2 linked regions of the Tomitella gaofuii genome follow. The protein of the gene in region 1 interacts with the protein of each later gene in a pairwise test. Links are inferred from orthologs where the notes say so. Each region holds a gene or a part of one and is shown on either strand. Other genes may lie near its edges.

The links.
Region 2: the proteins of ileS (region 1) and H4F70_RS21180 interact in binary tests that used the Escherichia coli proteins (3 or more experiments, as listed by UniProt). The link is inferred for Tomitella gaofuii from one-to-one orthologs.

The regions. Positions count from the first base shown.
Region 1 is NZ_CP059900.1:2,920,390-2,929,027, reverse strand. Bases 4,954-8,638 are described here. They hold ileS (isoleucine--tRNA ligase), read left to right. Parts: upstream 4,954-5,339; coding sequence 5,340-8,438; downstream 8,439-8,638. Other genes in these bases: H4F70_RS13500 (DNA polymerase IV), read left to right, coding at 8,519-8,638. In the rest of the region: cell division protein FtsZ, read left to right, coding at 1-901; peptidoglycan editing factor PgeF, read left to right, coding at 943-1,680; H4F70_RS13530 (YggS family pyridoxal phosphate-dependent enzyme), read left to right, coding at 1,677-2,435; H4F70_RS13525 (cell division protein SepF), read left to right, coding at 2,539-3,159; H4F70_RS13520 (YggT family protein), read left to right, coding at 3,305-3,595; DivIVA-like cell division protein Wag31, read left to right, coding at 3,706-4,599; H4F70_RS13510 (hypothetical protein), read left to right, coding at 4,670-4,936. UniProt on the Escherichia coli protein: Catalyzes the attachment of isoleucine to tRNA(Ile). As IleRS can inadvertently accommodate and process structurally similar amino acids such as valine, to avoid such errors it has two additional distinct tRNA(Ile)-dependent editing activities.
Region 2 is NZ_CP059900.1:2,564,368-2,579,455, reverse strand. Bases 5,982-8,790 are described here. They hold H4F70_RS21180 (substrate-binding domain-containing protein), read left to right. Parts: upstream 5,982-6,884; coding sequence 6,885-7,697; downstream 7,698-8,790. Other genes in these bases: H4F70_RS11960 (hypothetical protein), read left to right, coding at 8,097-8,777; H4F70_RS11965 (hypothetical protein), read right to left, coding at 7,729-7,983. Also shown: ATP-dependent RNA helicase HrpA, read right to left, coding at 1-2,855; H4F70_RS11980 (ribokinase), read left to right, coding at 3,257-4,177; H4F70_RS11975 (sugar ABC transporter ATP-binding protein), read left to right, coding at 4,174-5,730; alkylhydroperoxidase, AhpD family, read right to left, coding at 8,865-9,389; H4F70_RS11950 (peroxiredoxin), read right to left, coding at 9,392-9,979; H4F70_RS11945 (LysR substrate-binding domain-containing protein), read left to right, coding at 10,204-11,136; H4F70_RS11940 (LysR substrate-binding domain-containing protein), read right to left, coding at 11,195-12,031; H4F70_RS11935 (hypothetical protein), read left to right, coding at 12,293-12,607; H4F70_RS11930 (enoyl-CoA hydratase), read left to right, coding at 12,562-13,365; H4F70_RS11925 (DUF4203 domain-containing protein), read right to left, coding at 13,385-14,020; H4F70_RS11920 (DUF5997 family protein), read left to right, coding at 14,084-14,461; H4F70_RS11915 (DEAD/DEAH box helicase), read right to left, coding at 14,480-15,088. UniProt on the Escherichia coli protein: Part of the ABC transporter complex RbsABC involved in ribose import. Binds ribose. Also serves as the primary chemoreceptor for chemotaxis.

The sequences.
Region 1 (8,638 bases):
CATCGCGCGCAAGCTCGGCGCGCTCACCATCGGGGTCGTCACCCGGCCGTTCTCGTTCGAGGGCAAGCGCCGGGGCGGCCAGGCCGAGGCGGGCATCACGACCCTCCGCGAGTCGTGCGACACGCTCATCGTCATCCCCAACGACCGCCTGTTGCAGCTCGGCGACGCTGCGGTGAGCCTCATGGACGCGTTCCGCTCGGCCGACGAGGTCCTCCTCAACGGCGTCCAGGGCATCACCGACCTCATCACCACCCCGGGGCTGATCAACGTCGACTTCGCCGACGTCAAGTCGGTGATGTCCGGGGCCGGCAGCGCCCTGATGGGGATCGGCTCCTCGCGGGGGGAGGGGCGCTCGCTCAAGGCGGCGGAGTCCGCGATCAACTCGCCGCTGCTCGAGGCGTCGATGGACGGCGCGCACGGCGTGCTCATCTCCATCGCCGGCGGCAGCGACCTGGGGCTGTTCGAGATCAACGAGGCCGCCTCGCTGGTCCAGGAGTCGGCGCACATCGAGGCCAACATCATCTTCGGCACGGTGATCGACGATTCGCTGGGCGACGAGGTCCGGGTGACGGTCATCGCCGCGGGGTTCGACGGCGGTGCGCCGCAGAACAAGCAGATCGACGCCGGGGTCGAATCGCGCGGCCGCTCGACGATCGACGCGGGCCGCGCCGGCCAGATCGGGCAGTCGCGGGCCGGAGCCTCCGGCGACGCGTCCGACCGGCCGCAGCCGGTCACCTTCCCCGCTCCCGCGTCCTCCGGGGCCGCCGCTGAGTCGGCCCAGCGCGGCGGGGGGGTGCGCGGCGGTGCCGAGCGAGGCGGCGCCGAGCGAGGCGGCGCCGAGCGTGAGGTGATCGACGACCTCGACGACGACGTCGACGTCCCGCCGTTCATGCGGAGGTGAGGACAGTCACCGGAGCGGTGCACGCAGGCCCGCCGGCGCGCATGGTGTTCACCACGCGCGCCGGCGGAGTCTCGGATGCGCCCTACGACTCGTTCAATCTCGGCGACCATGTGGGAGACGATCCCGGCGCGGTCGCCGCCAACCGCGCGCGGCTGGCCGGCGCGCTGGGGCTCGCCCCGCCTCGGCTGGTGTGGATGGAACAGGTGCATTCGCGCAATGTCACCGTCGTGGACGGGCCTGTGGGCTGGGCAGTGGAGGTGACGGACGCGCTCGTCACGACCGAGCCGGACCTCGCGCTGGTGGTGCTCACGGCCGACTGCGTGCCCGTCCTGCTCGCGGACGAGGAGGCGGGCGTGATCGCGGCGGTGCACGCGGGCCGGATCGGCGCGCGCATCGGCATCGTCCCGCGTGCGATCGAGGCCATGGCCGGGCTGGGGGCGCGGCCGGAACGGATCGGCGCGCTGCTGGGTCCGGCGGCGTGCGGCGGCTGCTACGAGGTGCCGCCGCACATGCAGGCCGACGTGGAGGAGTATCTGCCCGGCAGCGCCTGCCGCACGCGCAAGGCCACGACGGGGCTGGACATCCGCGCCGGGGTCGCGCGGCAACTGGGCGCGGCGGGCGTGGAATCGGTCGTGGTGGACCCGCGCTGCACCATCGAGGACACGACGCTGTTCAGCCACCGGCGGGGCGCGCCCACCGGACGTCTCGCCGGAGTCGTCTGGCGGCCGTCGGCGGGGGGCCCGGCGACGGGGGGGTCGACCACGGGGGGACGGTCATGACCGCGCAGGCGGGCGGCGACCGCGCGGCCGAACTGGCCGGCGGTCTCGCCGCCGCCCGCGAGCGCATCGCGGGGGCGTGCGCCGCGGCCGGCCGCGCCCCGGGTTCGGTGACGCTGATCGCGGTGACGAAGCGCTTCCCGGCGTCGGACGCGGCGGCCCTCGCGCGGCTCGGCGCGGAGGACCTCGGCGAATCGCGGGAGCAGGAGGCCGGGCCCAAGGCGGAGGATTGCGCCCGGCTTCTGTCCGCCGCCGGCGGACCGAGCGCGCCGCCGCGCTGGCACATGGTGGGCCGGCTGCAGCGGAACAAGGCGCGGGCGGCGGCCCGTTGGGCGCACGCCGTCCATTCCGTGGATTCGCTCCGGCTCGCGCACGCCCTCGCGCGTGCGACGGCGTCGGCGCTGGACGCCGGCGAGCGGACCGCGCCGCTGGAGGTCTACCTGCAGGTGAGCCTCGACGGCGACCCGGCGCGCGGCGGCGTGTCCGCCGCCGACCTCGACGAGCTCGCGGATCAGGTGGAGGCGGCGGAATCCATGCGGCTCGCGGGGCTCATGGCGGTGGCGCCGCGGCAGGAGGAACCGGACGCGGCGTTCGCCCGGCTCGCCGGTGTCCGCGCGGCGTTCCTCCGGCGCCATCCGCAGGCCGGGGGCCTGTCCGCCGGGATGTCGGGCGACCTCGAATCGGCCATCGCACACGGATCGACCTGTGTGCGTGTCGGTACCGCGATCATGGGTGCGCGGCCGATAGTCTCGCCATGAACGGCGGGATCCACGGTCCTCCCGCCGGACCGCAGCACAACCCGTCCGCAGTGCACAGTCCACAGCCCAGCCACGATCCGCCGCAGCAAGGAAGGTCTATTCGATGAGCAGCCTGCAAAAGTTCAAGGCGTACTTCGGGATGGTGCCGCTCGAGGACTTCGATGACGACTACCTCGACGAGCCCGGGCCGCGCCGGGGGCTGGACGACGGTTACGACGAGTACGACCGGGAGTACGACGGCATGCGCGGCGACTACCCCGCCGGACCCCGCGGATACGAGGACGACCGCTACGCGCCGGGGCGTGGGCGGCTCGAGTCGGTCCCGCCGCGGGGCGGGAGCCGGCCCGCGCCGATGGCGGGGACCCGCGGCGCGCTGGCGATGGATGCGCGGCCGGAGCCGCGGGTGGAGCCGCGCCGTGCCGCTTCGCTGTTCGACGAGTCCGGGGGCATGGCGAAGATCACGACCCTCCGCCCCCGCGACTACAGCGAGGCCCGCACCATCGGCGAGCAGTTCCGCGACGGGGTGCCCGTCATCATGGACCTCGTCGAGATGAGCAACGCCGACGCGAAGCGCCTCGTCGACTTCGCGGCAGGCCTCGCCTTCGCCCTGCGTGGCTCGTTCGACAAGGTGGCTACGAAGGTGTTCCTTCTCTCACCCGCGGAGATCGACGTCTCCGCGGAAGACCGTCGCCGGCTGGTGGAGACGGGCTTCTACTCCAAGTGAGTCCCGCCGGCAGGAACCCCCGTCGCGTCCGCGCGGCGGGGGTTCCGCATGTCATGGCCCGGGGGCGTGCGCGGCGGGCGCGCCGGACGGTCGCGCCGGTCACCCGGCGTGGGGTGCGCCGCCGCTTTCGGGCAGAGTGATGGGCATGGCTGCGCTCGAGGTCGTCTACGTCCTTCTCTATATTTTCTGGTTCTGCCTCATCGGCCGCGTCATCGTGGAGTTCATCCGCTCGTTCGCGCGCGACTGGCACCCCAAGGGGATCCTCGTGGTGCTGCTCGAGGCGCTGTTCACGATCTCCGATCCGCCGGTGAAGCTGCTGCGCAAGCTGATCCCGCCGGTGCGCATGGGGCAGGTCCGACTGGACCTGTCGATCCTCGTGCTGATGCTGATCCTGTTCGTGCTCATCAGCGTCGTGGGGCGTTTCATGTACGCATGAGCGGTGTTCGTGATGCACGATCGTGACCTGATGTGACAGGATGGGCGGCAGTGAACTGCGATGGCCGGGTCTCTCTCGGCTGCCCATGTATGCGATAGGGGAACACTCCAATGCCGCTTACTCCGGCCGACGTCCACAATGTGGCGTTCAGCAAGCCGCCCATTGGCAAGCGTGGCTACAACGAGGACGAGGTAGACCAGTTCCTCGACCTCGTCGAGGCCGAGCTGGCCCGGCTCGTAGAGGAGAACTCGGACCTGTCGCAGCGGGTCTCCGAGCTCGAATCCGAGCTGGCCGACGCCGAGAAGAAGGCCTCGTCCGCCACCGGCGCGTCCGCCGCCGCCGCGACGGCGGCCCCGGCCGCCCAGACGCCCTCCCCGACGTCGACCCCCGCCTCGACGGGTGCTTCGTCGTCGGGTGTCACGGCAGACGTCAAGGAGCAGTCCTCGTCGGACAAGTCGGCCGGCGCCGCATCCGGTTCCTCGGTGGCGGCGGCCACCGAGGCCGCCCACGTGCAGGCTGCCAAGCTGTTGGCGCTCGCGCAGGAGACGGCGGACAGGCTCACCGGCGACGCCAAGTCGGAGTCGGACAAGACGCTCTCCGACGCGCGCAGCACGTCGGAGAAGCTCGTCTCGGACGCCCGCGCCAACTCGGAGAAGATGGTCACCGATGCGCGCACCAAGGCGGACTCCATGCTCGCCGAGGCCCGGCAGAAGTCCGAGGCGCTGCTGGCGGATGCGCGCACCCGCTCCGAGAACCAGCTCAAGCAGGCCCAGGACAAGGCCGCGGCGCTGCAGGCGGATGCGGAGAAGAAGCACACCGAGGTCATGGGCACCATCAACGAGCAGCGCACCAAGCTCGAAGGTGAGATCGAGTCGCTGCGCACCTATGAGCGCGAGTACCGGACACGCCTGAAGACCTACCTGGAGGGGCAGCTCGAGGAGCTGAACCAGCGCGGGTCCGCCGCACCGGTGGACAACTCGTCCGAGGTCCGCGACCGCAAGTAGTGACCGCCAGCAGCCGTACCCGCGCGCTGCGCCCGCCCGTCGTGCGCCGCCGGACACTCAGGAGGACCCGATGCTGATCGCAGCCCTGGTCGTGACCCTCGTCGGGTTCGTCCTGCTGGTCGTCGCGCTGGTGATCAGCTCGGTGGCCTTCGCCTGGGCGTGCATCGGCGTGTGCATCGTCGGATTCGTGCTGCTGGTGATCGACATCATCCGCGGGCGGCGCGGCGGTGACGGCACCGCGGCGGACGACGAGGCGCAGCAGGAACGCGGCGACGGGACCGGTGACGACGGCGATGAGGTGGCCGCCGGTCACGGCGCGCAGGACGAGGCCGACTAGAGTCGGCATGAGTGCGGTCCCCCCCATCGGGACCGCGGCGATGATCCGGCGATCACCGGGGAGCCTCCGGAAGAACAGCGGCACGCACGCCGGCCCGCACCGCGGGTCGGCGTCCGCCGCCCAGTAGACCCGGACGGGCGGGCCCGTCACAGCCCTCACGAGCGACCCTGCCCGCACGGCGCGGCCGGGTAAGCGGGGTGGTACCGCGGCGCAGGCGCGTCGTCCCCGTGCCGAGTCAAGGTGGCCCGCATCGCGGGCGCACGAGGAAACTGGCACGTAGGGAGCCTGAACAGTGACCGACCCCGCACACCCCGGATCCGGCGGCAGCAGTACCGTCGGCGCGGCCTACCCGCGTGTAGACCTCACCGGCGGCCACAGCAAGGGTTCCGCCGACTTCCCGGCGATGGAGGAGCGCGTGCTCGCGTTCTGGGCCGCGGACGGCACCTTCCAGGAGAGCATGCGCCGGCGCGCGGGCGCCGAGGAGTTCGTCTTCTACGACGGGCCCCCGTTCGCCAACGGCCTGCCGCACTACGGGCACCTGCTCACCGGGTACGTCAAGGACATCGTGCCCCGGTACCAGACCATGCGCGGCAAGCTCGTCGACCGGCGCTTCGGATGGGACACGCACGGCCTGCCCGCGGAGCTGGAGGCCGAGCGTCAACTGGGCATCACGGACAAGTCGCAGATCGACACCATGGGCATCGCGGCGTTCAACGAGGCGTGCCGGACCTCCGTGCTCAAGTACACCGACGAATGGCGCGAGTACGTCACCCGGCAGGCGCGCTGGGTCGACTTCGACCGCGACTACAAGACGCTCGACGTCACCTTCATGGAATCGGTGATCTGGGCGTTCAAGCAGCTCTACGACAAGGGGCTGGCCTACGAGGGCTACCGGGTGCTCCCGTACTGCTGGCGCGACGAGACGCCGCTGTCCAACCACGAGCTGCGGATGGACGACGACGTCTACAAGTCGCGCCAGGACCCGGCGATCACCGTGGGGTTCCGGGTCGACGGCAACGGCGCGGGCCCGTTCGAGCGGCTCGACGGGGCGCACCTGCTGGTGTGGACCACCACGCCGTGGACGTTGCCGTCCAACATGGCCGCCGCCGTGCACCCGGAGGTCCGCTACGTGCTCGTGGCGGGACCGGGCGGGCGGCGCGCCCTGCTGGCCGAAGCGCGCGTGGGCGCCTACGCCAAGGAACTGGGGGAGAGCCCGGAGGTGCTCGCGCACTTCACCGGCGAGGAGCTGCTGGGTCTGCGCTACGTGCCGCCGTTCCCGTACTTCGCCGGTGCCGAGAACGCCTTCCGGGTGCTCGCGGCCGACTACGTCACCACCGACGACGGCACCGGCATCGTGCACATCGCGCCCGCCTACGGCGAGGACGACAAGGTGGTCACCGACGCCGCCGGGATCACCCCGGTCACGCCGGTGGACGCGCGCGGCCGGTTCGACGAGCAGGTGCCCGACTACGCGGGCGAGCTGGTCTTCGACGCGAACCCGCGGATCATCCGCGACCTGAAGGACGCCTCGGGCCCGGTCGCGGCGGGCGGCGCCTGGCTGGTGCGGCACGAGACCTACGAGCACTCCTATCCGCATTGCTGGCGGTGCGGCAACCCGCTGATCTACCGCGCGGTGTCCTCCTGGTTCATCAAGGTCACCGAGTTCCGCGACCGCATGGTGGAGCTCAACGAACAGATCACCTGGTATCCGTCGCACATCGGCCGCGGGCAGTTCGGCAAGTGGGTCGAGGGTGCGCGCGACTGGTCCATCTCCCGCAACCGCTACTGGGGCACGCCGATCCCGGTGTGGGTGTCCGACGACGCCGAGCACCCCCGCGTCGACGTGTACGGCAGCCTCGACGAGCTCGAGCGCGACTTCGGGGTGCGCCCGGCCGACCTGCACCGTCCGTACATCGACGAGCTCACCCGCCCCAACCCGGACGATCCGACGGGGCGCGCCACGATGCGGCGCATCCCGGACGTGCTCGACGTGTGGTTCGACTCCGGGTCGATGCCGTACGCGCAGGTGCACTACCCGTTCGACAACGGCGAGTGGTTCGACTCGCACTTCCCCGGCGACTTCATCGTCGAATACATCGGGCAGACCCGCGGATGGTTCTACACCCTGCACGTCCTGTCGACGGCGATCTTCGACCGGCCGGCGTTCCGCACGTGCGTGTCGCACGGGATCGTGCTCGGCGACGACGGCCAGAAGATGAGCAAGTCCAAGCGCAACTATCCGGACGTCTCCGAGGTGTTCGACCGCGACGGCTCCGACGCGATGCGCTGGTTCCTCATGTCGTCACCGATTCTGCGCGGCGGCAACCTCGTCGTCACCGAGCAGGGCATCCGCGAGGGCGTGCGGCAGGCGTTGCTGCCGCTGTGGAATTCGTGGGGCTTCCTGCAGCTCTACGCTGAGCGCCCGGGCGAGTGGCGCACCGATTCTCAGCACGTCCTCGACCGGTACATCCTGGCCAAGCTCGCGCTGTGCCGCGACGAGATGACCGCCGCACTCGACGATCTCGACGTGGCGCGCGCCTGCGATCTGCTGCGGGGCTTCTGCGACGCGCTCACCAACTGGTACGTGCGCCGCTCGCGGCCGCGGTTCTGGGCGGGCGGCGAGGCGGAGCCGGACGCGTTCGACACGCTGCACACGGTGCTCGAGGTGCTCACCCGCCTGGCGGCGCCGCTGCTCCCGCTGGCCACCGAGGTGATCTGGCGCGGGCTCACCGGCGGACGTTCGGTGCACCTCACCGACTGGCCGGAACCGGACCTGCTGCCCGCCGACCCGCAGCTGGTGGCGGCCATGGACGAGGTCCGCGGCGTGTGCTCCGCGGCGCTGGGCGTGCGCAAGGCCAACAAGCTGCGCGTGCGCCTGCCGCTACGGTTCCTCACCGTGGCGGCCGAGGGGTCCGGTGCGCTGCGGCCGTTCACCGACCTCATCGCCGACGAGGTGAACGTGAAGAACGTCGAACTCACCACGGATGTCGACACGCACGGCCGGTTCGAACTCGTCGTCAACGCGCGGGCCGCGGGTCCGCGCCTGGGCAAGGACGTGCAGAAGGTCATCAAGGCGGTCAAGTCCGGCGACTGGGCGCAGGAGGCGGACGGCACCGTCGTCGCGGCGGGCATCGCGCTCGTCGACGGCGAGTTCACCAGCCGGCTCGTCGCCGCGGAGGAGGACTCCACCGCGGCGCTGCCCGGCGGCGCCGGCCTCGTGGTGCTCGACACGACCGTGACCGAGGAGCTCGAGGCCGAGGGCTGGGCGAAGGACCGCATCCGCGAACTGCAGGACGCCCGCCGCAGCGCGGGCCTGGACATCTCGGACCGCATCCGCCTGACTCTCGACGTGCCGGACCGGTTCGCGGAGCGTGCGCGCGTGCACGGCGACCTCATCGCCGGCGAGGTCCTCGCCACCGAGCTCGCCTTCGCCAGGGTCGACGGCGACGATGCGGCGGTGGACCTGGGCGACGGCGTGCGGGCCGTGCTGGACAGGGTGTGACTCCGCAGGCTGCGCGGCGGCGGTGACCGGTCGGCGGCGGTGACGGTGTGGTGACGGGCACGCAGCGCTGGGTGCTGCACATGGACATGGACTCGTTCTTCGCGTCCGTGGAGCAGCTGACGCGGCCGACGCTGCGCGGCCGTCCGGTGCTGGTCGGCGGTGCGGGCCCGCGCGGGGTCGTCGCGGGGGCGAGCTACGAG
Region 2 (15,088 bases), 350 kb from region 1 along the record:
AACGCGGCGCTGCGGAAGTCCTCCGGCGCGATACGGCACGAACCGAGTCGAGAGAGTTCCCGTGCCAGCGCATTGACCAGGGGCTCCGATCGGGGCTGCACGCGCGCGAGCGCCGCCGCGGCGAAGTCGGGTGCGGGGACCACCGCGCGCCGCAGCTGTTTGGGCAGTGAGCGGATGAGTGTGGTGGCGAGTTCCTCGCGCATGCCGGGCACGAGCCAGTCGAACCCGGCCGTGCGCACCTGCGGGAGAAGCTCCACGGGAACCCGCACGGTCACGCCGTCCTCCGGGTGGCCGGGTTCGAATCGGTAGTCCAACTCGAGGCGCACTCCGCCCTGCAGCCAGGCGTCGGGATAGTCGGCGCCTGCGACGGTATCGGCGTCGTCGTTGGTGACGGTGTCCGCGGTGAAGTCGAGGAGCGCCGGGTCGGTGCGCCGCGCCTTCTTCCACCAGGAGTCGAAATGGCGGCCGGAGACGATGTCGGCGGGCAGGCGTCGGTCGTAGAAGTCGAACAGGTCGTCGTCGCGGACGACGATGTCGCGCCGGCGGGCCCGGTCCTCCAGGTCGAGCGCGTCCTCGAGCAGCGATCGGTTGTGCGTGAGGAAGGCGTGGTCGGACCGCCACTCTCCCTGCACCAGCGCGTGGCGGATGAACAGGTCGCGCGAAGCCTCCCGGTCCACCCGGCCGTACGGTGCGAGCCGCCGCGCGATGAGCGGGACGCCGTAGAGCGTCACCTTCTCGTAGGCCATCGGCGCGGCATGCTTGATCGACCAGTGCGGCTCGGAGTAGGAATGCTTGACAAGGTCCGGCGCGAGCTTCTCCACCCATTCGGGCTCGATGCGGGCCACCTCGCGCGCCCACAGCCGGGAGGTCTCGACGAGTTCTCCGGCCATCACCCACCGCGGTTGGCCCTTGAACAGGCTCGACCCGGGGAAGATGGCGAACCGGGCGCCGCGGGCCCCCAGGTAGTCGCGCTTGTCGCCGTCGCGGGCGCCGATGTGCGACAGCAGGCCGGACAGCAGCGCCTGGTGGATCGTGTCTTCGGACGCCGGCGCATCGTTGGCCTGCCAGCCCATCTCGCGCGCGATCTGCCGCAACTGCCCGTGCAGGTCCTGCCACTCCCGGATGCGCATGAAGTGCAGGTACTCCGCCTTGCACATCCTGCGGTACGCGCTCGAGCCCAGCGCATTGCGCTGCTCGCGCAGGTAGTCCCAGAGCCGCAGCCGGGCCAGGAAGTCCGACCCCTTCACGGCGAACCTGGCGTGCCGGGCGTCGGCGTCCTGCTGGTGGTCGGCGGGCCGCTCACGCACGTCCTGCATCGAGATGGCGGAGACGATGATCAGCAGTTCACGCAGGCACCCTGTGCGCTGCGCCTCGAGCAGCATGCGGCCCATCCGCGGGTCCACCGGCAGCCGCGCGAGCGACCGGCCGGTGTCGGTGAGCCGGTGCTGCGCGCCACGCCCGGTCTGCCCGCCTCGGACGATGGCGCCGAGCTCTTCGAGCAGCGTCAGGCCGTCCCGCACGGCCCGCGGGTCGGGGGGTTCGACGAAGGGGAACGCGGCGAGGTCGCCGAGGCCCAGCGCGGTCATCTGCAGGATGACTGCGGCGAGGTTGGTGCGCAGGATCTCCGGCTCGGTGAAGGCGGGACGCGCTTCGAAGTCGTCTTCCGAATACAGACGGATGCAGATGCCGTCCGCGACGCGACCGCACCGACCGGCGCGCTGGCGCGCGGAGGCTTGGGAGATCGGCTCGATCGGCAGCCGCTGCACCTTGGTGCGCACCGAGTACCGGGAGATCCGGGCCGTGCCGGGGTCGACGACGTACCGGATCCCGGGGACGGTCAGGGAGGTTTCGGCCACGTTGGTGGACAGCACGATGCGCCGGCCGGTGTGGGCGGTGAACACGCGGTGCTGCTCGGCGGCCGAGAGTCGCGAGTACAGCGGGAGGATCTCCGTGTTCCGGTATCGGCGCTCGCGCAAGGCGTCGGCGGTGTCGCGGATCTCGCGTTCGCCGGCGAGGAACACCAGGATGTCGCCCGGCCCGGCGGCGACGAGTTCGTCCACCGCCGCGCCGATCGCTTCGAGCGGATCCCGATCCACGAGCATCGGCGCATCGGCGGTGCCGCGCTCGACGGTGAGCGGGCGGTACCGCATCTCGACGGGGAAGGTGCGCCCGGAGACCTCGATGATGGGCGCCGCAGCGCCGTCGACGGCGAAATGCTCGGCGAAGCGTTCCGGGTCGATGGTGGCCGAGGTGATGATGACCTTGAGGTCGGGGCGCCGTGGCAGCAGCTGCTTGAGGTATCCGAGGATGAAGTCGATGTTGAGGCTGCGCTCGTGGGCCTCGTCGATGATGAGGACGTCGTAGCGCCGCAGCATCCGATCGCGCTGGATCTCGTTGAGGAGGATGCCGTCGGTCATCACCTTGATCAACGTGTCGTCGGTGACGTGGTCGGTGAAGCGCACTGTGTAACCGACGGTGTCGCCCAGGGGCCTGTCGAGTTCTTCGGCGACGCGTTCGGCGACGGTGCGCGCGGCGATGCGGCGCGGCTGGGTGTGTCCGATCAGGCCCCGCACACCCAGGCCCAGCTCCAGGCACATCTTCGGCAGCTGCGTGGTCTTGCCGGAGCCGGTCTCGCCGGCGACGATGACCACCTGGTTCTCCGCGATGGCCTTTTTGACGTCGTCGCGCCGGGCGCTCACCGGCAGCGCCTCGGGATAGGAGACCGCGGGCGCCGACGCGCGTCTGCGTTCGACGCGCTGCTGCGAGGCGGTGATCAGGTCGTCCACCGCGGCAAGCTCGGCGAGTGCGGGTGCGCCGTCGATGCGCCGCCGCAGGCGGTGCTCGTCGCGGAGCATCACCGCGTCGAGCCGTGCGCGCAGTGCGCGCCGGCGTGCCGTGGCCTCGGGTCCGTCGTCGCGCTGCGGCGCCTCCGGTGCGCCGGAGGGGCCCTGCGGGCCGCGACGCCGCCGTCCACCGCGGCGGCGGCGTGATACTGAGGCGCCGGCGGGCGGCGGTTGCTTCGGAGTCATCTCCGTTCCAGGCTAACGGTGCCGGACGGCCGGCGATGATCGGCCGTGCCCGCGTGTGACGTGATCGGCGCGGCGTGCGACGCAGCGGAAACCGGCCCGGCCGGAGCGAAGTGGCGCGAGTGTGGCCCGCGCGCGCCGGTTCCGTGTTTGACTACGGCCGACCCGTCAACCGACGCCGCACGGACGCGGAGCACCTGCCGCGCGGCGTGAGCCAGGAGGTCCACCGCATGGTCGAGCACATGCCCGGGGAGCGGGCGGCGGAGATCGTCGTCGTCGGCTCGGCGAACCTCGACACGACGGCGCACGTGCCCAGGCTGCCGGCTCCGGGGGAGACGGTGCTGGGCGGGGACACCGGCGAGTCGGTGGGCGGCAAGGGCGCCAACCAGGCGGTGGCCGCGGCGCGGCTGGGGCGCAGCGTCGCGCTCGTCGGGAGGGTCGGCGACGACCCGGCGGGCCGGCGCATCCGGGAGGCGCTGACCGCGCAGGGCGTGCGGGTCGATCATCTCGGCTCCACCGCCGGCAGCGGGTCCGGGGCGGCGCTCATCGTCGTCGACGAGTCCGGGGAGAACATGATCGTCGTCGCGCCGGGGGCCAACAGCTCGCTGTCCACCGCGCACGTGCGCGGGGCGCGGGAGTTGCTGGCCCGGGCGGCCGCGGTCGTGTGCCAGCTGGAGATTCCGGAGGACGCGGTGGCCGAGGCCGTCCGGCAGGCCGGCGGCCGGGTGATCCTCAACCCTTCGCCGGTGCGGCCGGTGCCGCCGGAGGTGATGGCGCGGGTGGACGTGCTCATCGTCAACCGTTCCGAGCTCGGCGCGATCGCCGGGGCTCCCGAACCGCGGACTGTCGATGACGCCGCCGCGCTGGCCGCGGGCGTGGACGGCCCGCGCGCGGTGGTGGTGACGCTCGGAGCCGACGGCGCGCTGGTCGACGGGGGCACGCGGGTGCACGTGCCGGCGGTGCGGGTGCCCACGGTGGTGGACCCGACCGGTGCCGGGGACACTTTCTGCGGGGCGCTCACCGACGCCCTCGTGCGCGGCGAGGCACTGGAGGACGCGGTGCGCTGGGCCGTGCGCGCGGCGGCGATCGCGGTGACGGGCGCGGGCGCGCAGTCCGCCATGCCCACCGCAGCGCAGCTGGAGACGGCATGATGTGGGGCCGCGGGGCAGGGGCACGGCGGACGGACGGCCCCAACACGCTCGAACGCGACGCCGACGACACGTCGCCGGTGCACCTGCAGTTGCGCGGCGTCGGCAAGGTCTACCCGGGCGTGCGGGCGCTCGACGGGGTGGACTTCGACGTGCACGGCGGCGAGGTGCACGTGCTGCTCGGCGAGAACGGCGCGGGCAAGAGCACGCTGATCAAGATGATGGCGGGCGTGCACCGGCCGGACAGCGGCGAGATGCGCGTGGACGGGCGGCCCGTGCACCTGCACGGGCCGGGCGGTGCCGAGGCGCTGGGCATCTCCACGATCCACCAGGAGATGTCGCTGGTCCCGCAGCTCACCGTCGCCGAGAACATCTACCTGGGGCGTCAGCCGCGCAGGCTGGGGATCGTCGACGTGCGGACGATGCGCCGCCGGGCGCGGGAGCTGCTCGCCGAGGCCGGGCTGGCGATCGACGCGGATGCGACGGTGTCGGACCTGGGCGTGGCGCAGCGGCAGTTGGTGGAGATCGCGAAGGCCCTCAGCATCGACACCCGCATCCTCGTGATGGACGAACCCACCGCGGTGCTCAGCGCGGGCGAGGTCGACGCGCTGTTCGCCATCGTCGACGACCTCCGCTCGCGCGGCGTCGGCGTCGTGTTCATCTCGCACCTGCTCGACGAGGTCGCCCGCATCGGCGACAGGGTCACGGTGCTGCGGGACGGCGGCAAGGTGGGCGAGGTGCCGGCGTCCACCGGCGTGGAGGAACTGGTGCGGCTGATGGTGGGCAGGACCATCGACCAGCAGTATCCGCGGCGCGACAACCCCGTCGGCGAGCCGGTGCTGCAGGTGACCGGCCTGTCCAGCGCCGGCCGGTTCGAGGAGGTGGACCTGGAGGTGCGCGCCGGCGAGGTGGTCGGCATCGGCGGGCTCGTCGGAGCGGGCCGCACGGAGGTGGCGCGCGCCGTCTTCGGCGCAGACCACTACGACGCGGGGCGCATCGCGGTGGCGGGCGCGCCGGTGCGCGGCGGCGATGTCGTCGCCGCCTACCGGGCGGGCATCGCGTTGGTGCCGGAGGACCGCGCCGGGCAGGGCCTGGTGCTGGGCGCCTCCGTCGAGGAGAACCTGTGCCTGGCCACGCTGGCCGAACGCACCAGCCTGGGTCTGGTGGACCGCCGCGAGCAGCGCCGGCAGGCCGTCGAATCCGTGCGGCGGATGGGCATCAAGGTGCACAGCGTCGACCAGCCCGCCATGACGCTGTCCGGAGGCAACCAGCAGAAGATCGTCATCGGCAAGTGGTTGATGGCCCGTCCTCGCGTGCTGATCCTCGACGAGCCCAGCAGGGGGATCGACGTGGGCGCGCGGGCCGAGATCTACGCGCTCATCGGCGAGCTGACCGCGCAGGGCGCTGCGATCCTCGTGATCTCCAGTGACCTGCCGGAGTTGCTGGGGCTCAGCGACCGCGTACTGGTGATGGCGGACGGGCGCATCCGCGGAGAACTTTCCGGCGACGACGCAACCCAGGAGCGGGTCATGGCGCTCGCAGTGACGGAAGGATGACGACGGTGTCGGAGAACCCGAACGACCCCGTTCCGCCCGCAGACCAGGACCGCGGTCCGCTGGAACGGATCCGCGGCTGGCGGCCGTCGGTGTCGCTGCGCAGCACCGGCGGCCCGGTCGCGGCGCTCGTGCTGCTCGTGCTGGCGCTCGCGATCGCATCCCCGGACTTCCTGACGTCGAACAACCTGCTCAACGTCGGCATCCAGGCGTCGGTGGTCGCGGTGCTGGCGTTCGGCATGACCTTCGTCATCGTCAGCGGCGGCATCGACCTGTCGGTGGGGTCGGTCGCCGGCCTGTCCGGCATCGTCATGGGGTGGACCGTCACCTCGGCCGGGGTGCCGCTGTGGCTGGCGGTCCTCGCCGGGCTGGCGGCGGGCGCCGTCGCGGGGGTGGTCTCCGGGCTGCTCATCACCGCCGGCCGCGTGCCGCCGTTCATCGCCACCCTGGCGATGCTGTCGATGGCGCGCGGGCTTGCCCTGGTGGTCGCCGACGGGCGGCCCATCGGGGTGGGCGGCTGGGTCGCGACCATGGGCAGCGGCGAGCTGTTCGGCTTCCTGCCGTATCCGGTGCTGGTCCTGATCGCCGCCGCGCTGCTCACCGGTTTCATCCTGCGCCGCACCTACGCCGGGCGCGCGATGTATGCGATCGGCGGCAACGAGGAGGCCGCGCGTCTGTCCGGCATCCGCGTGTCGCGCCAGCAGCTGCTCATCTACGCCCTGTCCGGGCTGTTCGCGGCGGTGGCCGGCATCCTGCTGGCGGCACGGCTGGCATCGGCGCAGCCGGAGGCCGGCACGGGCTACGAGCTCGACGCCATCGCGGCCGTGGTGATCGGCGGCGCCAGCCTCGTCGGCGGCGCGGGAACCGCCATCGGCACCCTGGTGGGCGCGCTCATCCTCGCGGTGCTCCGCAATGGACTGAATCTCCTGGAGGTTTCGGCGTTCTGGCAGCAGTTCGTGATCGGCGCGGTCATCGCGCTGGCGGTGCTGTTCGACACGCTGCGCCGCCGCCGTCGTTCCGGTGCGGGCGGGGGGATCCTGCGGTCCAAGGCGGTGCGCCGTGGCGGGGCGATCGTGCTGGTGCTCGTGCTGATCGGCGCGATCTGGGGCGCCGTCGCGCGGCAGGGCTCGGGCGGCGCGGGACAGGTGCGCATCGCGATGTCGCTGTCCACGCTCAACAACCCGTTCTTCGTCGGTGTGCGGGACGGCGCGGAGCGCGAGGCGGCGGCCCAGGGCGTCGCGCTGTCGGTGACCGATGCGGGCTCGGACGCCACCCGCCAGGCCAACGACGTGCAGAACGCCATCGCCCGCAGCAGCGACGTCATCGTCGTCAACCCCGTGGACTCCGACGCGATCGTCCCGTCCGTCAACGCCGCCAACGCCGCGGGCATCCCGGTGATCGCGCTGGACCGCGCGCCGAGCGGCGGGATCGTGGTCACCACCGTCGCGTCCGACAACGTCGAGGGCGGCCGCCTGGCGGCGCGGCAGCTGGCGCGGTTGGTGGGTGCGGGCCCGGTCGTGGTGCTCGAAGGAACGCCGGGCACGTCGGCGGCGCGCGAGAGGGGCGAGGGCTTCAATTCCGAGATCGCGAAGTTCCCGCAGATCCAGGTGGTGGCGCGGCAGCCCGCGGACTTCGATCGGACGAAGGCCCTCAACGTGATGTCCAACCTGCTGCAGGCGCATCCGGATGTCCGTGGCGTGTTCGCGGCGAACGACGAGATGGCGCTGGGCGCCGTCAAGGCGCTGGGGGCACGCGCCGGGACGGACGTGAAAGTGGTCGGATTCGACGGCACACCGCAGGGATTGGCCGCGGTGGACGCCGGGACGATCAACGCGGACATCGCACAGCAGCCGGAGGAGCTCGGCGCGGAGGCGATTCGGCAGGCCGTGGCCGCCGCAGGCGAGGAGCCTCCGGAGGAGTCGGGCGCCCCGCACAAAGTTCCCGTGCGGGTGATCACCGGGGACCGGTGATCGCCGGGGATGCGGTTCCTGCTGCCGTGGGCTATCGACGGTTCCGGCGCAGGGAAGACAATGCGCGTCGGACGGTGGACAGCGGCCGGCGGCGCTCGGCGGCGAGCGGCACGCCGGCCGTCTCCGTCGCCGCCGCGCGCGCGTGCCGCTGATGGAGGCGCTCGCGGATCTCGTCGGGGGAGTAGGCGCGCCGGGACCTCTCCGACCGGGCCACCAGCACCCCCGATGCGACGACGCCGGCGGCGCCCGCCAGCCCGAGCGCCTTCCACATGGTGTCCTTGCGCATTCCGTCCTCCTGTTGCGGTGCCCGTCGGTCATCGAGGGATGATCACGATGATGCCGCATGTGCGATGCGGCCGGGCGACGCCGGCGTGGCCGGGGCCATGGCAGGATCGCGGAATGGCACTGCACGCGAACGGCATCACCCTCGAGGAGGCCGCCGGCGCCGCCCGCACCGGCGACATCTGGATCTTCCGCGGCGTCTCGGGCGCGGACAAGGCGATCCGCGCGCTCACCAACAGCCCGGTCAACCACGTGGGCATGGCCGTGGTGCTCGAGGATCTGCCGCCGCTGCTGTGGCACGCGGAGATGGGCAAGTCGCTCCCGGACATGTGGACCGGCACCCGGCACCGCGGAGTCCAGCTGCACGACCTGCGGGACGCCGTGCGGGTCTGGGCACACCGATACGGGCAGAGCGCGTGGCTGCGGCAGATCAGTGTGGAGGTGACGGCGCCGCAGGAGGATGCGCTGCTGCGCACCGTCGCGCGCCTGGACGGCACGCCGTTCCCGTCGACGGCACGGTTGGCCGCGCGGTGGTTCCGCGGCCGCGTGCCGCGGCGGCCCTCCCGTGGAGGTGGCAGCGCGGCGTCGGCCGTGACGTGGGAGAGCGCGTACTGTGCGCAGGTCGTCGCCCACACCTACGAGCAGATGGGGTTGCTGCGCCGCGGCCGCGATTCCGGCTGGTACGACCCGGGGCGATTCTGGAGCGGGGACAGGCTGCCGTTGGTGCCCGGCGTCGAACTGGGCGCGGAGATCGCGGTGCGGGTTCCCGAGAACAGGGAGAGCGACAGCGGGGAGTAAAGCGGGAACGGCTCCGCACCGTCGTGAGGTGCGGAGCCGTTCCCGGTGCCTGCGGCGCCGCGCGGCGGTTGCTGCTGGGCTGGTGCGCTACTTGGCGGCCTCGATCTCGACGGCCTGGGCGACGCCCGCCATGGTCGCGGCCACCTTGACCGCTTCCCACACCTGCTCCTTGGTGAGCCCCTCCTTGCGGACGGTGGCGTCGTGCGCGGCCGTGCAATCGTGGCAGCCGTTGATCGTGGAGACCGCGAGCGACCACAGCTCGAAGTCGGCCTTCTCCACGCCGGGATTGCCGATGATGTTCATCCGCAGGCCCATCTTCACCTGCGCGTAGTCGCTTCCGAGGAACGACTTGGCGCGGTAGGCCACGTTGTTCATGCCCATGATGGTGGCGGCGCCGAGCGCCGCGTCGAACGCGGCGTCCGACAGGTGCCCGCGCGCCTCATCGGAGATCTCGGAGAACACGGTGGCCGACTTGCTCGCGGCCGCGGCCGCGAGCATCGTGCCCCACAGCTGCTGCTCGTTGAGCTCCGTGGAGCGCGACAGCGAGCTCAGGTTGAGCTTGAGGTCCTTGGCGTATTCGGGCAGCGAGTTCTTCAGGTTGTCGATGCTCATGCTCAGAGTGCTTCCTTGACCAGCTCGCCGGCGTCGATCGTCGGGTCGCCCTTCTTCCAGTTGCAGGCGCACAGCTCGTCGGACTGCAGCGCGTCGAGCACGCGGAGGACCTCGTCGACGTTGCGCCCCACCGAGCCGGCCGTCACGGAGACGAACTGGATCTCGTTGTTGGGGTCGACGATGAAGGTCGCCCGGTCGGCGACGCCGTCCGCGTTGAGCACACCCGTGGCCTCGACCAGTTCACGCTTGAGGTCGGAGAGCATGGGGAAGGGGAGGGTCTTGAGATCCTCGTGCTGCGCACGCCACTGGAAGTGCACGAACTCGTTGTCCACCGAGGCGCCGAGCACCTGCGCGTCACGGTCGGCGAACTCGTCGTTGAGCTTGCCGAAGGCGGCGATCTCGGTGGGGCACACGAAGGTGAAGTCCTTGGGCCAGAAGAAGATCACGCGCCACTTGCCGGCGTAGTCGTCGCTGGTGACCGTCGAGAAGTAGTCCTCGGGCTGCTGCGCGTCGACCTGCGACAGATCGCCGCCGATGAGGGCGGTGAGGCTGTAGGAGGGGAACTGGTCGCCGATGGTGAGGAGAGCCACTGGGATAACTCCTTGTCGTTGTGGTGCGGCGGGGTGTCCGCCGCGTCGGTGCCGGCGTGGGGTGCGCCGGCCGAAGGTCCGGGAACGGCGGACGATGGCCCGCCACGGCGTGTGATCCACGCCGCAGAACGTTGTGGTCGTCCGACCTGCTCCGAACTCCCTTCACCACTATGCACCAGAAACCAGAAAAGGTAAAGCCTCTAGGTTGATGTAGACTCATTGCTGTGATTGATGAATCCTATCGTCCCACGGTGGCGCAACTGCGGGCGTTCGTCGCGGTCGCCGAGTATCGCCACTTCAGTACCGCGGCACAGCGTCTGGGTGTGAGTCAGCCCACCTTGTCGCAGGCGCTCGCATCGCTGGAATCGGGGCTCGGAGTGGTGCTCATGGAGCGCAGCACCCGCAAGGTCCTGGTCACCGAGGCGGGACGGGAGCTGCTCGGCAAGGCGCTCGCCGCGCTGGAGGCGGTGGACGGGTTCGTCACCGCGGCAGCGGGAATCGGCAGCGGAATGGTGGGCGGACTGCGGATCGGGATGATCCCCACCGTCGCCCCCTACCTGCTGCCCGCGGCGCTGCCCGCGCTCGGGGCGGCCTACCCGGACCTGCACCCGCACCTGGTGGAGGACCAGACCGAGCGGCTCCTCGACGCCCTGCGGGGCGGCGCGCTCGACGTGGCGGTGATCGCACTGCCGTCGGGCGCCGCGGGCCTGGTGGAGATCCCCCTGTTCGACGAGGACTTCGTCCTCGTCCTTCCGGAGGAGCATCCGCTCGCCGGCCGGGACGACTTGTCCGCCGACGTGCTCGACGAACTGCCGTTGCTGCTGCTCGACGAGGGGCACTGCCTGCGCGACCAGACGCTCGACCTGTGCCGGCTCGTGGGCGCCACGCCGGCGTTGGGGGACACGCGCGCTACGTCGCTGGCCACGGTGGTGCAGTGCGTCGGGGGAGGACTCGGGGTCACCCTGGTGCCGGAGTCGGCGGTGCCGGCGGAGACCACGCGCGCCGGATTGGCGACGGCGCGGTTCGCGGACCCGGCGCCGGGACGGACGATCGGGCTGGTCTACCGCAAGTCCACGGGGCGGCACGACGATTTCCGCTCGCTGGCGGTCGAACTGGCGGCATGCGCACCGGCCGGCCGGGCGTACGCGGTCGACTGAACCGCACCTGCGTCCACAGGGCTGGCGACTGCCGCGAAAGGGGCTGCGTGGCGAGCGATCAGCGGCGCCTGCGCTTGGGCCGGCCCGCCGGCCGGCCACGGCGCGGCCCGGAGGTGCGCCTGCCGCCGGCGGAACCCTTGCCGCCCGCGTTCCCCTTGGCACCTTTCGTCCCCCCGGCGCCGGCCGATCCTCCGGACCCCTTCCGCGCGGGACCGCCGGACCGGCGCGCGGGCCCGCCGGTGCCCCGCGAGCTGTTGGCGGTGCGGCCGCGCACGATCCCGATGAACTCGTCCATCAGCTCGGTCGACCGGTCCTCCCGCCACACCAGGGCCACCTGGGACTGTGCGACCCGTTTGCGCGTGGCCGAGTCGGGCTCCTCCAAGGGGCGGTAGACGAGGTCCTTGCGGTGGTGCAGGCGGGCGAGCGACTGGGGAAGCGCCACCAGGCCCACCCCCGCTGCCACCAGCGCGAGCGCATCCGGGATCGTGGCGGGACGCTGATAGGACGGGGTGCCGGGCGGCGCGTTCCAGTCGAGCACGTCGTCGAGCGGGTGGTGGACGATCTCGTCGTCGAGGTCCTCCGGGGTGAGCGACTCGGCGAGTGTCAGCACGTGGTCCTTGGGCATCATCACGACGGTGACCTCGGTGTAGAGGGGGATCGCGTGCAGGCCCTCGCGGTCGATGGGCAGGCGCACCAGTGCGGCGTCGGCGTCGTCCGCGCGTACCGCGGCCAGGCCGTCGGCGCTCGCCGCGGGGATCAGCTCGAGCGGCACGTCGGGCAGGCGCTGTTCCCACACGCGGGCCCACTTGCCGGGCGTGGCACCGGGGGTGAAGGCGAGACGGAAGCGCGGCGCCGCGGCCTCGCCGGCGTCGGGGGGAGTCGGGGAGTCGGGCACCGCGCCAGAATACCGGGGCCGGGCCGTTCCCGGCGGTGCGGAGGACGGAACCGCGGCCGCCCCGGCGTGCGTCTCAGTAGTAGTGCCGAGGGGCAGGACATGGGATACACGACGGAGTTCACGGGGCGGTTCACGGTCGAACCGCCTTGGAACGAGGACGAGCGCGACCACCTGCGGTGGTTCGCGAACATCCGTCACGAGTAGGGGACCCTGGAGACGCGCAGCCGGGACCTGCTGCCGCTGAATCAGGACGCGCTGGGCATGTCCAGGCGCACGGAACCGTGGGTGCCGCGCGTGGACGAACCGAAGCTGCCCGGTCTGTGGTGCCAGTGGGTGCCGACGGACGACGGGGCGGAGCTCGCGTGGGACGGCCTGGAGACGTTCTATCGCGCCGCAGACCGGCTGCGCTTCCTCATCGGCACCTTCCTGCGCCGGGGGCCGGCGGGGCGCGAGCGTCCCGCCGGATCCCCGCGGCGTGCCGGGCCGCGAAATCTCCCGCGCGCCGCGGGATCGCCCGTAGTGTCCGGAGAATGGAATTCGTTCTCGTGGACCGGCCACGCCCGGAGATCGCGCTGATCACCCTCAACCGCCCCGAACGCATGAACGCCATGGCCTTCGATGTCATGGTTCCGCTGCGCGACGAGCTCGAACGCATCAGCAACGACAACTCGGTGCGCGCTGTGGTGCTCACCGGGGCCGGTGCGGGGTTCTGCTCGGGCGCCGACCAGCAGTCGGCGGGCCGCATCCCGCACACCGAGGGGCTGACCCGCGCCACGGTCGCGCTGCGGTCGATGGAGATCCTCGACCAGGTGGTGACCACTCTGCGGTCGATGCACCAGCCGGTGATCTCCGCGATCAACGGCGCGGCGATCGGCGGGGGACTGTGCATGGCGCTGTCGACGGACATCCGGGTGGCTTCCACCGCCGCGTACTTCCGCGCCGCGGGCATCAACAACGGGCTCACGGCCAGCGAACTGGGCCTGAGCTATCTGCTGCCGCGCGCGATCGGCACCTCGCGGGCCTCCGAGATCATGCTCACCGGCCGCGACGTCGGCGCCGAGGAGGCCGAACGGATCGGGCTGGTCTCGCGTCTCACCGAGCCCGACGACCTGCTCGAGACGTGCTTCGCGATGGGCGAGGCCATCGCCGGGTTCTCGAGACCGGGTATCGAGCTGACCAAGCGCACGTTGTGGTCGGGCATGGACGCCGGGAGCCTCGCGCAGCACATGAACCAGGAGGGCCTGGGGCAGTTGCTGATCCGGCTGCTCACCGGGAACTTCGAGGAAGCCACGGCGGCGCGCAAGGAGGGCCGGGCGGCGGTGTTCCAGGACTGAGCGCGGGTCCGCCGGCCCGTCACCGGCGGCCGGAGCGCCACCGCTCCCGGATCACGGGGGCGCGGCCGTACGCCCGCGCCTGCGTTGCACCGCCGAGCACCACCAGCGCTGCATACAGCGCGAACCACCACCAGCCGTCCTCGATGGCCGTGGTGATGGCGGCCCGGTGGAAGTCGGCGGTGTCGAGGGTGCCGGTGAGCAGCATCACCGCGCCGACGAGGGTCACCGCGCCGCTGAGCACACTGACCACCACCAGCAGGACGGCGGGCAGGTCCACCGCGAGCGCCACCCCGGCGAGCAGCAGCCCGAGCAGGACGCCGACGAGGATGACGGCCCAGTTCCACTCCACGTCGGCCGCGACCATCGCGGCGGCCCCGAGAGCGAAGCCGACGGCGGCCATCGCGACGATCACGGCGACCGCGTAGTACAGGTAGGCGAGCAGCAGGAACACGATCGCCACGGCGATGCCGACGGCCCACCCGAGCCCGGTGCCGAGGAACTCGTCGCCGGTGGCGGAGGCCACCACGCCGGCCCCGAGCGAGAGGCCCGCGAAACCGCCCCACAGCGCGATGACCACACGCATGGCGGCGAGCCCGCGGAAGCAGAACACGGCGCCCACGATCAGGGCGAGGATCCCCACGACGATGTCGGCCATGGTGCGAGGGTATCCGGGCCGGGCGTCCGGGCGGGATCGAAGCGGGCGGATAAGCTCTGCGGTATGACCGCGCGCAAGAAACCCCAGATGCTCAAGCCGTCGACGGCCGCGAAGAAGCTCGGCATCCACCTGCCCGCCACACCCGACGAGTTCCGGGACGGCACGGTCTCGCGTGAGGAGATGGCTGCGCTGCTGCAGGACCCGCCGCAGTGGCTCACGGACCTGCGCGCGCAAGGGCCGCATCCGCGGCCGGTCGTCGCGGAGAAGCTGGGCGTGTCGATCGCGGGCCTGGCCCGCGCCGGAGTCGACGAGGCCCTCACCACCGCACAGATCGACGCGCTGCTCGCCGACAGGCCGGAGTGGCTGCGCCGTGAACGCGACGTACAGGCCGGGGTGCGCGCCGAGAACCGGCGGATCAGCCGCCGGCGCGGCGCCGAGTAGCGCCCTGCGCCCGCCCGCTCACCCGGCGACGACGGACAGGGTGTCCAGCACCACCTCGCCGGAGTCTTCGGACGCGGCCATGTCCACCTCGGCCACCAGGGCCCAGCCGTGGTCGCCGTCGGGGTCGTCGAGCGTCTGCCGCAGGCGACAGGTGGGCTCGCCGTCCTCGTTCGTGGTCTCGGACGCGCTGAACATCTGAGGACCGCGCGCTTCGGGGCCGGTGAGCATCTCGCCGTACTCGTCGAAGAACGGGGCGAACGCCTCGGCCCATTCGTCGGCCGTGGGATCGAACTCCCACTGCTCCAGTGCCGTCCAGTCCCGGCGAGCGATCGTCTGCACCAGGTGGAACATGGCGTTGCGCAGCATGATCCGGAACGCGCGCGGGTTGGCGGTGATCGAGCGCGTGGTCTCGCCGTGGAAGGCCTTCTCCGCGGCCTCCTGCGAGGGGGCGGACGGGTCCACCAGCTCCTCCCACTCGTCGAGCAGGCTCGAATCGACCTGGCGGATCAGTTCGCCGAGCCATGCGATGATGTCGTCGAGCTCGTCGCTGCGCATCTCCACGGGGACGGTCTGGCGCAGCGCCCGGTAGGCGTCCGCGAGGTACCGCAGCACGGTGCCCTCGGAACG